2 regions of the Kosakonia oryzendophytica genome follow, and region 1 is predicted to be linked to the other one. Evidence: predicted binding sites of a transcription regulator. Region 1 holds the regulator's gene; the other holds the start of a gene.
What was found. Region 1 encodes LexA, which represses DNA repair genes until DNA is damaged. Its sites were predicted from a motif close to TNCTGTATGTACATACAGNA; they were not measured.

Region 1 (7,320 bases):
GAACGGCCGCCCTCGACAAAATATTCGACGGAATAACCGCGGCTAAACAGCTCACCCAGGTATTCACGAAACACGGTGGAATAGAGCTTATTGCCCTTAAAGGTACGGCGAATAAAGAACGCGCCCAGGCGGCGGAAAATCGGCCCGGCGGGCCAGAAATTCAGGTTAATGCCTGCGGCGATATGCGGCGGCACCAGCCCCTGGTGATAGAGCACGTACGACAGCAGCAGGTAGTCCATATGGCTGCGGTGGCAGGGCACATAGACAATCTCGTGACCATCATGGGCCAACTGGCGCACGCGCTCGGCGTTGTGCACATTAATGCCCTGATAGAGACGGTTCCAGGTGAAGCCGAGGATGCGGTCAGTCAGGCGGATCATCTCGTATGAGAAGTTCGCCGCGATCTCTTCCATCAATGCGATAGCATTTTGCTGCGCCTTATCGTGGGAGATTTTCTTGCTGCGCGCCTCATCTTCGACTGCTCGGGCAATTGCTTTGGATGAGAGCAGCTTATTAAACAGATCCTGACGCGCAGGCAGGCGCGGGCCAACTGCGGCAAGGCGTTGACGGGCGAAGTGCATACGCGCGACGCGTGCCAGTTTCTGCGCGATAATTTTGTCTGTGCCGTGTTCTGTCGCCATGCGACGCAATGAAACAGGCGGTGAAAAACGCACAAAGCTGTCGCGACCAAGCCAGGACACAGCGAAGAATTTCTGGATGCCGTTGAGCATGCGCAAAGGCGGGTTGACTTCGCCCTTCTCACGCCCGGGGGAGCGACCAAACATCACCGATACCGGTACCATTTGCACATCCAAATCCGGATGACTGCGGTGGAGATCCAGGTAATCATGGAACAGTTTGATGGATTCTTCTTTTGGCGTGTAATAGGTAAATACACGCGGCCCGCCGTGGATAAACACGTAACGCGGTAGCAGTGCGCCGTCGATTTCCAGCGGTTCCAGTGGGTCTGGCAACTCATGCGCCAGACACTGAGCGCGCAGCGTCATCAAGTCTGCCTTGGAGTTGTAAGGCAGCACATACATGATGGGACGTGAGGTATCGAGACCCAGTTCCTGTGCAGGTTCTGCGGGGATCGATTTACTTTTTACCAGCACGCTTAATGGTAAATTCAGTAATTTGTAGTAAATTCGTGGCCAGCCGGACATAAAGGATGTAAAGCCTCTGGGTTAATAGTGCCATTGCGCCGCAAGAATATCAGAAAGCGCGCATAATTTCTGTTGTACCTCTTCGTGCTTACATAGACATTGATGCTCATTAGATAAAAAGGTTCTTTTCATGGCCAATAATACCACTGGATTAACCCGGATCATTAAAGCGGCGGGCTATTCCTGGAAAGGCGTTCGTGCCGCATGGATAAATGAAGCGGCGTTTCGCCAGGAGGCCGTCGCGGTCGTGCTGGCCATTATTATTGCCTGCTGGCTCGATGTGGATCCCATCACGCGCGTACTGCTGATTGGTTCGGTATCGCTGGTAATGATCGTTGAAATCCTCAACAGTGCAATTGAAGCGGTGGTGGATCGGATTGGCGCGGAATTTCATGAACTTTCCGGGCGAGCGAAGGATATGGGGTCGGCAGCGGTGCTGATGTCTATCCTGCTGGCGCTGTTTACCTGGATCTCACTGCTCTGGTCGCATTTTCGATAACGCTTCCAGAATTCGATAACACTCTGGTTATTTGCTTAAATTTGGTTCCAAAATCACCTTTGACTGTATATACTCACAGCATAACTGTATATACACCCAGGGGGCGGAATGAAAGCATTAACGGCCAGGCAACAAGAGGTGTTCGATCTTATCCGCGATCGCATCTCCCAAACAGGTATGCCGCCGACACGTGCGGAAATCGCGCAACAATTGGGGTTCCGTTCCCCAAATGCGGCTGAAGAACACCTCAAAGCGCTGGCGCGCAAAGGGGTTATCGAAATCGTATCTGGCGCATCACGCGGTCTTCGCTTGCTGCTTGAAGAAGAAGACGATCTCGGACTGCCGCTGATCGGCCGCGTGGCCGCTGGTGAGCCGCTGCTGGCGCAGCAGCATATCGAAGGGCATTACCAGGTCGATCCTGCGCTCTTCAAACCGCATGCGGATTTCCTGTTGCGCGTGAGCGGAATGTCAATGAAAGACATCGGCATTATGGACGGCGACCTGCTCGCGGTGCATAAAACGCAGGATGTACGCAACGGCCAGGTCGTTGTGGCGCGTATTGAAGACGAAGTGACCGTTAAACGTCTGAAAAAACAGGGCAACACAGTTGAACTGTTACCGGAAAACAATGAGTTTTCCCCGATTGTTGTTGATCTGCGCGATCAAAACTTCACCATTGAAGGACTGGCGGTAGGCGTCATTCGCAATGGCGAGTGGCTGTAACGCCTCCCTTATTCGCTGCGGTGCTGTTTTACGCTCCGCAGCGTTAATGCCTTTCCCCGATCGATTCTGACGCTGCTATGCCGCTGCTGACTGCATCCGACAAAGCGCTGTGGCGACTTGCCCTGCCAATGATCTTCTCCAATATCACTGTCCCGTTGCTGGGGCTGGTGGATACGGCAGTGGTCGGGCATCTGGATAGCGCAGTCTATCTGGGTGGTGTGGCCATCGGCGCGACAGCGACCAGCTTCCTGTTTATGCTGCTGCTGTTTCTGCGAATGAGCACCACCGGGCTCACGGCTCAGGCATACGGTGCGAAAAATGCGCCTGCGCTGGCTCGGGCGTTAGTGCAGCCACTGCTGCTGGCGATGGGCGCTGGCGTGCTGATTACACTCTTACGCGTGCCACTTATCGATCTGGCGTTGCACATTACCGGCGGCAGCGCTGCGGTGCTGGAGCAGGCGCGGCGCTTCCTTGATATCCGCTGGTTAAGTGCTCCGGCATCGCTCGGTAACCTGGTGCTGCTGGGATGGCTTTTGGGCGTGCAGTATGCCCGCGCACCGGTGATCTTGCTGGTGGTGGGCAACGTTCTCAATATTGTGCTTGATGTCTGGTTGGTGATGGGGCTGGGCATGAACGTTCAGGGAGCGGCATTAGCAACGGTGGTGGCGGAGTACGCGACCTTTGCGCTCGGCCTGTTGATGGCACGACGTGTGCTGGTTATGCGCGGTATCACCTTCCCGGTGCTGAAGGCGGCCTGGCGCGGCGGCCTTGGACGCTTGCTGGCGCTTAATCGGGACATCATGCTGCGCTCGTTATTGTTACAGCTCTGCTTTGGTTCGATAACCGTGTTCGGCGCGCGTCTTGGCGGCGAAACCGTGGCGGCGAATGCGGTGCTGATGATGTTTCTGACGTTCACTGCCTATGCGCTGGACGGGTTCGCTTATGCAGTGGAAGCCCATTCCGGGCACGCTTATGGCGCGCGTGACGACACGCAGCTTAAGCTCATCTGGCACGCGGCATGCCGCCAGGCTGGTCTGGTGGCGTTGGCGTTCTCAGCGGTGTATGCGCTGGCCGGGGAGTCAATTATCGCGTTACTCACCTCACTGCCAGCCTTGCAAAACATGGCCGGGCACTACCTTATCTGGCAGGTGATCCTGCCGGTGGTGGGCGTGTGGTGTTATTTGCTGGATGGCATGTTTGTAGGCGCGACGCGCGGTGCAGAAATGCGCAACAGCATGGCGGTTGCCGCTGGAGGGTTTGCCCTGACGTTGTTGACGGTGCCGACGCTGGGCAACCATGGCCTGTGGCTGTCGCTGACGGTGTTTCTGGCGCTGCGAGGGCTGACTTTAGCATGGGTGTGGCGTCGTCACTGGCGCAATGGCACCTGGTTTTCCGGTATTGGCCACCCCTGACCCCTCTCTTTTCTTATACTTCTTTCTCCCGCCTCGTTAATACTGCTTTCTTTGTCGTAAATGGTTAAAGATTCCGAATATAAACCAACTGGCAGTATTCCTGACTACAATGATCAGTACGTTCAGCGTAACAGGAACGTAACTTTTAACCGAACGATAAGGAGTCAACGATGAACAAAGACGAAATCGGCGGTAACTGGAAGCAGTTTAAAGGTACTGTGAAAGAGAAATGGGGCAAGTTGACCGATGACGATATGACCGTCATCGAAGGCAAACGTGACCAACTGGTGGGTAAAATCCAGGAGCGTTACGGTTACGCAAAAGATGAGGCAGAAAAGGAAGTTACGGATTGGGAAAGCCGTAATGATTACCGCTGGTAACGGACATTGACCCTCAATGTGTTGATTTTGTGAGCGTTACCCTGCCCAAGTGGTACACGGATGTACCCTCCCTTTATCTTTCACGTTTTACCGGTGTTGGCTGCGCTTTCTCGCCCGGGTCACATACTGATGTATGCTCCCCGGAACGCGTACGCTTGCCGCCTGGGTAAAACGCGAAATCTTTCGGGATGTCCCGTTATCTTTGATGTGTTACCGGTGTTGGCTGCGCTTTTTCGCCCGGGTCACATACTTATTCCCCGGAACGAACTATCAGCGCTATTAACGCGGTTTTTTCTTTACAAGAATGCTGTGATCGTGATGGCAGTGCTCATGATGACGGCAGGCCTCCACTTCCACACAGGCGGCGCATAAACCGTGTGCTTCAATCACGTTATGGCGCAGGGCAAAACCCATCTTCGCCGCCAGCGCGTGCATAATATCTTCCACGCCTTCCGCCTGCTCTTCTTTCACCGACCCGCAGCGATCGCAAATAAACATGGCGGACGTGTGCGTCGGTTGATCAAACAAATGGCACAGCACATAGCTGTTAGTCGACTCTACCTTATGAACAAACCCTTGCTCCAGCAGGAAATCCAGCGCGCGGTAGACGGTTGGCGGCTTAGCCTGCGGCTCGCTGACGCGTAATAAGTCGAGCAGATCGTAAGCGCTGATTGCCCCTTGCTGCAGGCTCAGTAATCGCAGCACTTCAAGACGCTGGGGAGTCAGGCGCACATTGCGCTGCGCGCACAGCTTTTCAGCCTGCACTAACATCTCTTGCGAAGTGGTCTTATCCATGGGCGCTCTCTGTTTCGGGGGAAGCAATAAACCCGTACTTTACCATGTCCGGCGCGAAACGCCGAGATCGCGTCCTGGGATCCGTTTTTCGCCGATATATCCACGAACTCATCAGCGTCTTCTATAAATAATGAGTGTCATTAATCACAAAAATCACTTCTGTCGATTATTTTTCGTTCAGAAGATTTAGCTACTTTTTCCTATGTTATTCGCAGCAATAGAGCCTTCCTGTTTAGCAAATACTAATCAGGTTTAAAAAAAACTCATTCTGACTACGAGACGCATACTGTGAAAAAAAATCTCAAATTTTCGGTGGTCGCGATAGCTGTCTCCTTCGTTGTGGCAAATCAGGCGGGAGCAGCCAATACCTGGGCGGAAGCACGTAATGATGCAATGGGGGGAACCGGTGTTGCCTCCGCAAACTATGGCAGCGGCGCCCTTATTAACCCGGCACTGCTGGCAAAAGCCAAACCGGAAGACGATATCACCGTTATTCTGCCTAGTGTGCAGGCGCAAATTACCGATAAGGACAATCTGCGCGACGAAATCGACAATATCAGTGACAAAATCGACAGCTATCGCGATGTCGTTGATAACCTCACCGCCGCGCAATTTCTCGCTAACCCTCTGGGTACCATCGGTCAATTCCAGAGTGCTGCCAAAGACCTGGCGAATGAACTGACTTTCCTGAACGGGAAAACCGCGCGGGCCAAAGCGGCGGCGGGTATTGCTGTCAGCATTCCAAACGATGTGCTCTCGGTGGCTTTTGTCACCAAAGCCTATGCGCATGCCATTGTTAGCTCGTCGGTTGATCAGCAGGATATTACCTATTTACGCAGTATTCAGAACAGTACAACGGTTGCAGCAACTGAAGCGCTAAATGCCGTTGTGTCGCCAAATGGCAGCAATGAGATCACCAAAAATCTCAACTCCACGGCATCCGGTCGTGCGGCTGTTGTATCGGATTACGGCGTTGCGGTTGCCCGGCAGTTCGAGGTGGGCGGCATCCCTTTATCTCTGGGCGTGACGCCAAAGCTCCAGAAAACCTGGGTCTGGAACTACACTACCTCTATTTATGACTATCACAGCAGTGAGTGGAGCAATAGCCGCTATCGTACCGATGACACCGGCTTTAACGTGGATGTGGGTGCGGCGGCAGATTTAGGGGAAAACATCTCTGTTGGTCTGACCGGTACAAACCTGATTTCCCGTGATATCGACACCAAAGATGTCCTGATCCGCAACGGCAGAACCGGGCAGACGGTCAATTATAAAGACACTTACCAGATTAGCCCGGTGGTGACGGCCGGGGTGTCATGGCATAACGATCTGGTGACGTTAAGTGCCGACGGTGATTTAACCGAAACCAAAGGCTTTAAGAGCGAGAAGGACTCCCAGTATGTGGGCGTCGGCGGTGAAATTCGTCCGCTGAGTTGGCTGGCGGTTCGGGCCGGTTATCGCGCTGATGTGAAAGGCGATGACAAAAACGTCTTTACGGGTGGTGTCGGTTTCGCGCCGTTTAACCGGGTTCACGTCGATTTAATGGGGCTGGTAGGCGAAGACAAAACATGGGGTGCTGGTGCGCAACTTAGCGTGACATTCTAAGGTACAACCAGACGAAGACAAAACCGGCGGCGCGTGGCCTCCGGTTTTTTTACACGGTTATTTGTTGCTCAACGTATTAAAACTGGTCATCAGGTTACGGTAATCCGGAATATGGTTCGAAAACAGGTTACCCAGGCCTTCAATATCATTACGCCAGTCACGGTGTAATTCGCAGGCGATGCCAAACCAGGTCATCAACTGTGCGCCGGCTTTTGACATGCGATCCCAGGCCGAATGTCGCGTAATATCGTTGAATGTCCCGGATGCGTCGGTGACGACAAATACCTCAAAACCTTCTTCCAGCGCCGATAGTGCAGGAAAGGCCACACACACTTCCGTTACAACACCGGCAATGATCAACTGTTTTTTACCGGTCGCTTTTACCGCTTTAACAAAGTCTTCATTATCCCAGGCGTTGATATTGCCAGGACGAGCAATATACGGCGCATCAGGAAATTGCGCTCTTAGCTCAGGAACGAGAGGACCATTAGGGCCAGTTTCGAAGCTGGTGGTGAGAATGGTGGGAAGCTTAAAATATTTAGCGAGATCGCCTAATGCCAGAACGTTATTTTTAAATTTGTCTGGATCGATATCTCTCACTAATGACAGTAAACCCGTCTGGTGGTCAACGAGGAGAACAGCAGCGTTATTTTTATCGAGGCGAACATACGGTGTAGTCATCTTCTTTAACTCCTTTTACCCGTTACGGTGGTTAATAGCGTCAGGCTATTGACGAACAT
Region 2 (7,320 bases), 1.9 Mb from region 1:
TCATGGGTGACTCAATATTATCATTTATCCACATAAGCAAGCTATTTATAAACTCTTTTTTGTTTTTCATAGCGTTAATCTCAATATCGTGCTGAGGAGTACGTGAGTGATCAGCGTTAATTCAGGTCACGCTTTCGATATATTTTCAGCAAGGGTGGAATTTACTCTTATGGCGTGACGGACACCGTCGCCGATAATCCTGCTACCAGCTCAACCCCCGCAGGTAAGGTATCAATGTGAATACGTACCGGGATGCGTTGCGCAAGTCGCACCCAATTAAATGTCGGTTCAACCTCGGGTAAACCAAGCCCGCCCGTCTCGTCATTATTGTCACCGATCCCATGCCCGATACTCTCAACATGCCCCGTCAGTACGGGCTCAAATCCCATCAGCGCAATGTGGGCGCTATTTCCCACACGGATATGACGCAGTTTTGTCTCTTCAAAATACCCCACCACCCAGAAACTGTGGGCATCAACGATGGCGACTTTTGTCACCCCGGCGGTGGCATAGTCCCCCGGGCGGAGTCTGAGATGGGTGATATAACCTGCTACCGGCGCCCGCACGATGGCATGGGATAAATTAAGTTGCGCCAGCTCCAGCGCAGCCAGCGCACCATGATAATTTGCCGTTGCGATGTTTGCGGCGCTGTCTGTTTGCTGTAAATCCTCGCCGGAAATCACCCCTTTGATCCGGGTACGTCTTGTTGCCGCATCCTGACGCATGACCATCTCATGACGTTTCGCATCAACATCAGCCTGTGCACTCGCCACCGCCAGCTTCAGCCAGTGTGGATCGATTGAATAGAGCACATCGCCTCGGTTAACCCATTGGTTATCGCTGACTGCCACATTGATGACCGGCCCGGAAACATCTGGCGCAATTTGCACCACATCAGCACGAACCCGGCCATCGCGGGTCCAGGGTGTCTGCGCATAATGTTTCCACAGCATAAAAGCCAGAAGAGTTGCCACCACGACCGCACTTAATGTCAGCGCATAACGGCTCAATAGAGATAGAAAAGATTTCATGCTAATAACCCCAACGCATTCAGGCCCTGCAAGAGCAGAAAAAAAGTAACGATACAGACAGATAGCCCCATCAGCGGGCGACAAGGTAAACAGCGGTAGAGCCGGCTGAAAGAGAAAAGAGGCACGAATAACAGGATGCAGACCAGGGTCACAAGCGCGATGACCAGCAGCCCCGGGAAGTAGACACCCCCGATGTTAATGTCATTAATCATGGGCTTGCCCCCTCTCCTGCTCTCCCAATGCGCAATGCAGATCAACCAGCCTGTCAACACTCTGGCGCGATTGCTCATGGGGTGTAGACAAAGAGGTATCAATCAGTGAAACGATACGCAGGCGCAAAGCGCAGTAGTCTGTCGTCCGGGTAAGCAAATGAAGCACCTCGTTAATCTCCCTGGCCATTTCACTCCCCGCCGGTAGAGCGCAGCGGCGTAAGTGCATGACAGAGAGGCCAATACGCAGAGCGTGCAACAGGTGATTAAGCACCTCTTCTGCTGATTGCTGGCTGCGTGACAGACGTGGCAGTAATAACGCAGTCCGGTCTATCATCAAATTGGTCCAGTGTGCTTCGTCTGGTGTAAATACGCCTTTCACACTGCGCCGGATATCGCGCCGACAAATATCCAGCAGGCGATTGATGGCCGCGTCTGCCTGCACCGTTTGCAGTAAACGCATACTGACCACCGCAAAGCCGGTTGCGGAAAAGAGCGCGATGGCGGTATTGACAGCCGCCGCGAAGTCGCCGCTGTAATGGGGACCTAACTCACACAGCACAGGCAAGGTCAGCGTGATCCCCATGGCCATAAAGGTGGTGGGTGGCCGCGCCTGGAGCGATCCGGCCAGCAAATATGCCGGTGCCAGTACTGCAACCAGTACAGGGAAATCGCTAACTTGTGGAAGAAAAACAAAGCTGTAGAGCAGGCTGATGGCCACGCCCCAGACGGAACCTATAATGTATTTCACAATATGCGGGGCCGGCGTGTCGAAGCTGCCAAACAGTGTGCAGCAGACCCCAAGGATAGAAACGGCTGTGCCGCCGTCAGGCCAGGCCGAGTAAATCCAGACCAGACAACCGCTCAGAATGATGGCAAAAGCGCCCAGCGCAGCGCGTGCCGCAGTAAAGCTATCACGATGAAAAACATACCCTGTTGCTCCTTTACCTTCCGTCTGCACCGACATGGGTTTCGCATGATGGATGGCATCAGAAAGGCGATCACATTGCTGCAGAAGAGTCACAGCTTCCGTAAGATAACGGACAACGCTCACCTGCAACACCGCTTCTCGCGTCACGGCACAGGTCCCATGCCGTTCGGCTAACTGCTCACTTCGTTGTTTTAGCTCGCCAGCCATGATTTTTCGCTCCCCCTCATCGTCACAGCGAAGCCAGTGTTGAACATCGCTTAATAGGATCTGCACGTCGGTGGGCAGCGCCTTTGTCATCTGTAAGCGATCGCGTAATTCACAACTCACAATTAACAACCGCGCTAACCTGTCATGAATGGCTTTTCTGGCCTGCCGGACCGGAACAGCGAGGGCAAAATCATAGGGAATGTGGTGGCTTATGCCTTGCAAGGACTGCAAGGCCAGTGCCAGGCGCAGGCTCCCTGCATTCTCATCGGATTGACCGGCCAGTGCGCCGGCAAGTATCTGCCGTGCTGAGCGAAGCGTCTCCGATAACGTGCTGTTGAACAGCCCGGACAGCCGTTTTGGTAACACATACCGGTGAATAAGCGCGGCACAGAAGATACCAATAACGATCTCCTGCACACGGGTGATGGCAGTATCAAATATTGCGCCGGGCTCCAGGACAGCAGGAAAACCAATCAGACTCGCGGTGTAACCTGCTAAAACAAAGGCATAAGCGCGGGGGGTGCGTTCCAGCAGCGACAAGTAAAGGCAGAAAGTGATCCAGCCGCTCAGCATCACACTGCAAAAGATCGGCATCGTCACAAAAGTGGGCACCAGTAAAACGGTGGCCCCGGCGCCGATTATCGTTCCGGCCAGACGATAAAGGCTTCTGCTCAGTGAAGCGCCAACCGAGGTTTGCGAAACGATATAGACGGTAATGATTGCCCAGGATGGCTTTTCAAGGCCTATCGATAAGGCGATGTAATAGGCCAGCATCGCTGCGGCAAAGCTCTTGATGGAGTACAGCAAGGCATTTGCATCGTTCAGCAGAACGGATGAGGTCAGTGCCTGGCCCACTCGACGAAACGCGTCGCCGGTAGCCCGCAAAGAACGAGAGTGAATAACATTGATTTTGTTCATGCCGGGGATTATTACCGGCTTGCGTCCGCCATTAAATACTCTATTCTGTCAAAAAATACCTAAATGTTGCCAATCACATGACATCCACATTCGCGACGACGTTGTTTGATCCTGACTCCACCTCGTGCCCGGCGGTTGCGCGCCATCTTGACTTCGTTGATTACGAAGCAGAAGTGCCGGTTCATACCCACCGCAAGGGGCAGTTGATCATTGCGCTGTATGGTGCCGTTATCTGTCGCGCGGAAAACGATATATGGATAGTGCCACCTCACTGCGCCGTTTGGATCCCCGGCGGCATCCCTCATAGCGCTAAGGCGACCTGGAACGCGCATCTCAATTATTTATTCATTGAACCCGGCGCCGCAGCACTCCCGGAAAAATGTTGCACACTGGCCATTTCTCCGCTGATTAACGCGTTAGTTGACCGTTTAACTCACGAGCGAGTGGATTACCCACCAGAGAGCCATGCTGCACGGCTCACCCGGGTGACGCTCGACGAATTGGCCACGATGCCACAGCAGAAATTGAGTTTGCCTGTCTCCGGGAATCCTAAAATACGCACCATGGCCGATGCACTGGTCGGTCATCCGGCGGATCGCAGTACGTTTAAAGAATGGGCGAAACGGCTGGCGCTCAGTGAACGCTCTCTGGCGCGATTGATGCTGCGCGAGACGGGGCTGACCTTTGGACGATGGCGCCAGCAACTTCATTTGATCATTGCGCTTCAGGAGTTAGCCAGCGGCGTAACGGTACAAAACGTGGCGGCTAAACTGGGGTATGAGTCCGTTAATGCGTTCATTACCATGTTCAGGAAAACGATGGGCAGTACGCCCGCGCACTATTTTTCCGAACGGAAAACAGGCGCACGCCAGGGGGATACGCCATGATCTTTTCTGGCGCGGCGCGGGCAGCAAAAATGCGCCCGGACGCCGCGTTGAGTAAAACACAGGCGGCGACTATTTATGGGCGAGTTATCGCCAGCCGGGAGCGGGCGTGCATCAACAACCGCGAACGGGTCTGTTTGCTTTTAAAGTAAAGGTGACCACGCCGAAGAGTTGCAGCTCTTCCTCAGACTGGAAAGTGATAGGGGCATAATTGGCGTTATGCGGCATGAGCTGGAGCGATGGCCGGGTCCGTAACTCTTTTACCGTAAATTCACCCGCGACGGCTGCCACAACGATGTCGCCATGCACGGGAGTCAACGATCGATCGACAACCAACAAATCACCATCGCTGATCCCTGCACCAATCATCGAATCACCACTGACGCGAACAAAGTAAGTAGCACTGGGATGTTTAACGACCAGTTTGTTCAGATCCAGGCTCTGTTCAACATAGTCTTGCGCCGGGCTGGGGAAACCGCACGGAACGCGTTCTAAAAATAAAGGGACGTCAATACGCTTTTCTTGTTTATAGGCATAAAGGATGGTCATGATTACCCACCTCATAATACTGTGTTTACATACAGTATTATGGAAGGAATGACGGGGTCAAGTCACATGTAACAGCGCAGCGTGAAGTGACTGAAGTCGCAAGGAATTTAACGTGTCCTGTTTCGTGGGAAGGCAGGTGATGTCCAACGGCAGTCGGACACCTGTACCTTATCAGCCCATATCTGGCGGGATAAGGCCATTTGCCTTCCTGCAGAAACGATGATGAAGGCGGATCATCGGGCAGGCCGTAAGCAGTGCATAACAGGATCCAATATTGTCATCCTACAGTCTCGTTTATTTAAAAACAGCCCACGCTCACCTCATGGATATTATTACAGTAACAGCATCAGAATATGTCGTATCAACCCTGCGAAGAAAATGAGAAATATTATTATGGCATCCGCGCGTAGCCTGGATATTGTCTTCAGGCAAGATCCGCATTATCAAAAATCTGTAGTCAGTGTGCGGATTTTTCAGGCGGGAAGTAGCACAAGTTAATTTATTTTACGAGCTTTTCTGTCATAAAATATCAGGCCATTGATGCGCTGCAAAATACGCTGGATAAGAAAAGCCACACCGTAACGCGTACGCCGGTTAGCGCCAGGCCAGACGATGAAGCGCTCCCTGCACTCCCGTCCGGCACAACCGGCTGAAGGCCCGGTCTGGCTGTGGCATCAACGACCCCGTTTAGCGTGACGCTCCCAGGTATCGCGTTTTGCCTGTTCAGACTTACGTAACGCCACATAACACGCGCCACTGCCGCCATGGTGCGGCAACGCCGTACAGAATGCCTGCACGTCGTCAAACTCCGTCAGCCAGCGCGCAACGTAGCTGCGCACAATATTCGGGTGCGAATTATTTTCACGACCTTTCCCATGGATAATCAACACATTACGCAAGCCATCTTGCCGCGCCTGATGCATAAAGCGAAACAGCATCTGGCGGCACTGCTCAACGGGCTGCCGCAGCAGGTTGAGGCTTGCCTGCTGACTATATTTACCCAAACGCAGCTTATCCACCACGCCGGTTTGCAGGCCTTCACGCCTGAATTCCAGCGGCGCTGACAGGGGAATGATGTCGAGGAACCCGGTGGTTAAAAAGTTGTCCAGTTGCAGCGTATCGACACGCTGCGGCGCACGTGCATTGCGGCTCGGTTGCCAGTGAATATCGGCGCAGCGCTTCAGGGGCTGGACATCCTCCATGGCGTCAAGAAACAGCGATTTGTCGTCAGGGTTCATGAGCGGTCCTCCGATGGCTTCAGAACAGGTACTATAACGAGCGTGGCGTACGCTCACAATGCCCGGAGAGGATTTATGGCGCATGGGCCCGTGCTTATAAATAGACGCTGTTTGCGGCAGCGCCAAAGACATTAATAACTGTAATGTTATTAGCGTTCCTTAACTTATATCGCGTGTTGGGGTTATATCGATTTTAGTTAAATTAACGTGAAATTAATCACCAATTAATAGTGGAAAGATAATGAAGGGCAGCTATAACTATATTTAAGATGCAGGGATGAACTTGCATAAAATAACGAAAGGAAGCGCTGCTGTGTGTACTGTAGAGCCTGACGGATGTCGGCAGGCTCTATTTTTTTTATTATTTCAGGAATAATAAAATATATCATCTATAATTCAATGCAAATCGATTTGTTATTATCCACGCTTAATATTAGCCATCTATAAATAGACGCCCTTTCGGGGTATGGTTAGCCCGAGCCGGGCATGGTAGATTGACGCCCGTTTGCCATAGTTCAAGGATGCCTGATGCTCACACTACTCGAAGATAAAATCGCCACTCCGCTGGGCCCACTGTGGGTAATCTGCGATGAAGCCTTTCATTTACGTGCTGTCGAGTGGGAAGAACACAGCGATCGCATGGTGGAGTTGTTGAATATTCATTATCGACGCGATGGCTATCAGCGTATCGCAGCCAATAATCCGGGCGGGTTAAGCCGGAAACTGCAGGATTATTTCGACGGCGATCTGTCGATCATCGACACGCTCCCCACCGCAACGGCCGGTACGCCTTTTCAGCGTGACGTCTGGCAGGCGCTGCGTACAATCCCCTGCGGTCAGGTGATACATTACGGCCAACTGGCGGAAACGCTGGGGCGCGCAGGTGCGGCGCGTGCGGTAGGCGCGGCGAATGGCGCAAACCCGGTCAGCATCGTAGTACCCTGCCACCGTGTGATTGGTCGGAACGGCACGTTGACCGGTTATGCGGGCGGTGTGCAGCGCAAAGAGTGGTTGCTCCGGCATGAAGGCTATCTGCTATTGTAAGAAAAGACGCATATTTAGTGCCCTTTTCCCCGAATGTTGTGGTAAAAACCTTGGCGAAGTGATGAAATATCAAGGAGATGATATCCGGTCATCTCTTCTCATTTCTCTCCCCCGTTTCAATAATCGTGAATTGACGTTTTGCCAGGCTTACGTGCTCAATAAAAAGATGTTAAAATTGACCAATATCAATTACGGCGTTGAGCAGACCTATGATCCCGGAAAAGCGAATTATACGACGCATACAGTCTGGCGGATGTGCAATACATTGTCAGGATTGCAGCATTAGCCAGCTTTGCATCCCGTTTACCC

Region 2: umuD (translesion error-prone DNA polymerase V autoproteolytic subunit) is a predicted target of LexA. The motif match lies at 4,747-4,766, and genes of this name have one in related genera.

The regions. Positions count from the first base shown of each region.
Region 1 covers NZ_CP115659.1:4,768,908-4,776,227, reverse strand. Annotated here, with positions in the region: gene plsB (glycerol-3-phosphate 1-O-acyltransferase PlsB) at 1-1,166, opposite strand, end outside; gene O9K67_RS23010 (diacylglycerol kinase) at 1,297-1,665, shown strand; gene lexA (transcriptional repressor LexA) at 1,774-2,388, shown strand; gene dinF (MATE family efflux transporter DinF) at 2,466-3,800, shown strand; gene O9K67_RS22995 (CsbD family protein) at 3,971-4,180, shown strand; gene zur (zinc uptake transcriptional repressor Zur) at 4,460-4,975, opposite strand; gene O9K67_RS22985 (conjugal transfer protein TraF) at 5,264-6,580, shown strand; gene ycaC (isochorismate family cysteine hydrolase YcaC) at 6,638-7,261, opposite strand.
Region 2 covers NZ_CP115659.1:2,819,873-2,827,192, forward strand. Annotated here, with positions in the region: gene O9K67_RS13600 (helix-turn-helix domain-containing protein) at 1-79, opposite strand, end outside; gene O9K67_RS13605 (efflux RND transporter periplasmic adaptor subunit) at 168-1,031, opposite strand; gene O9K67_RS13610 (DUF1656 domain-containing protein) at 1,028-1,243, opposite strand; gene O9K67_RS13615 (FUSC family protein) at 1,236-3,296, opposite strand; gene O9K67_RS13620 (AraC family transcriptional regulator) at 3,374-4,183, shown strand; gene umuD (translesion error-prone DNA polymerase V autoproteolytic subunit) at 4,295-4,729, opposite strand; gene smrA (DNA endonuclease SmrA) at 5,404-5,967, opposite strand; gene ogt (methylated-DNA--[protein]-cysteine S-methyltransferase) at 6,496-7,011, shown strand; gene fnr (fumarate/nitrate reduction transcriptional regulator Fnr) at 7,221-7,320, shown strand, end outside.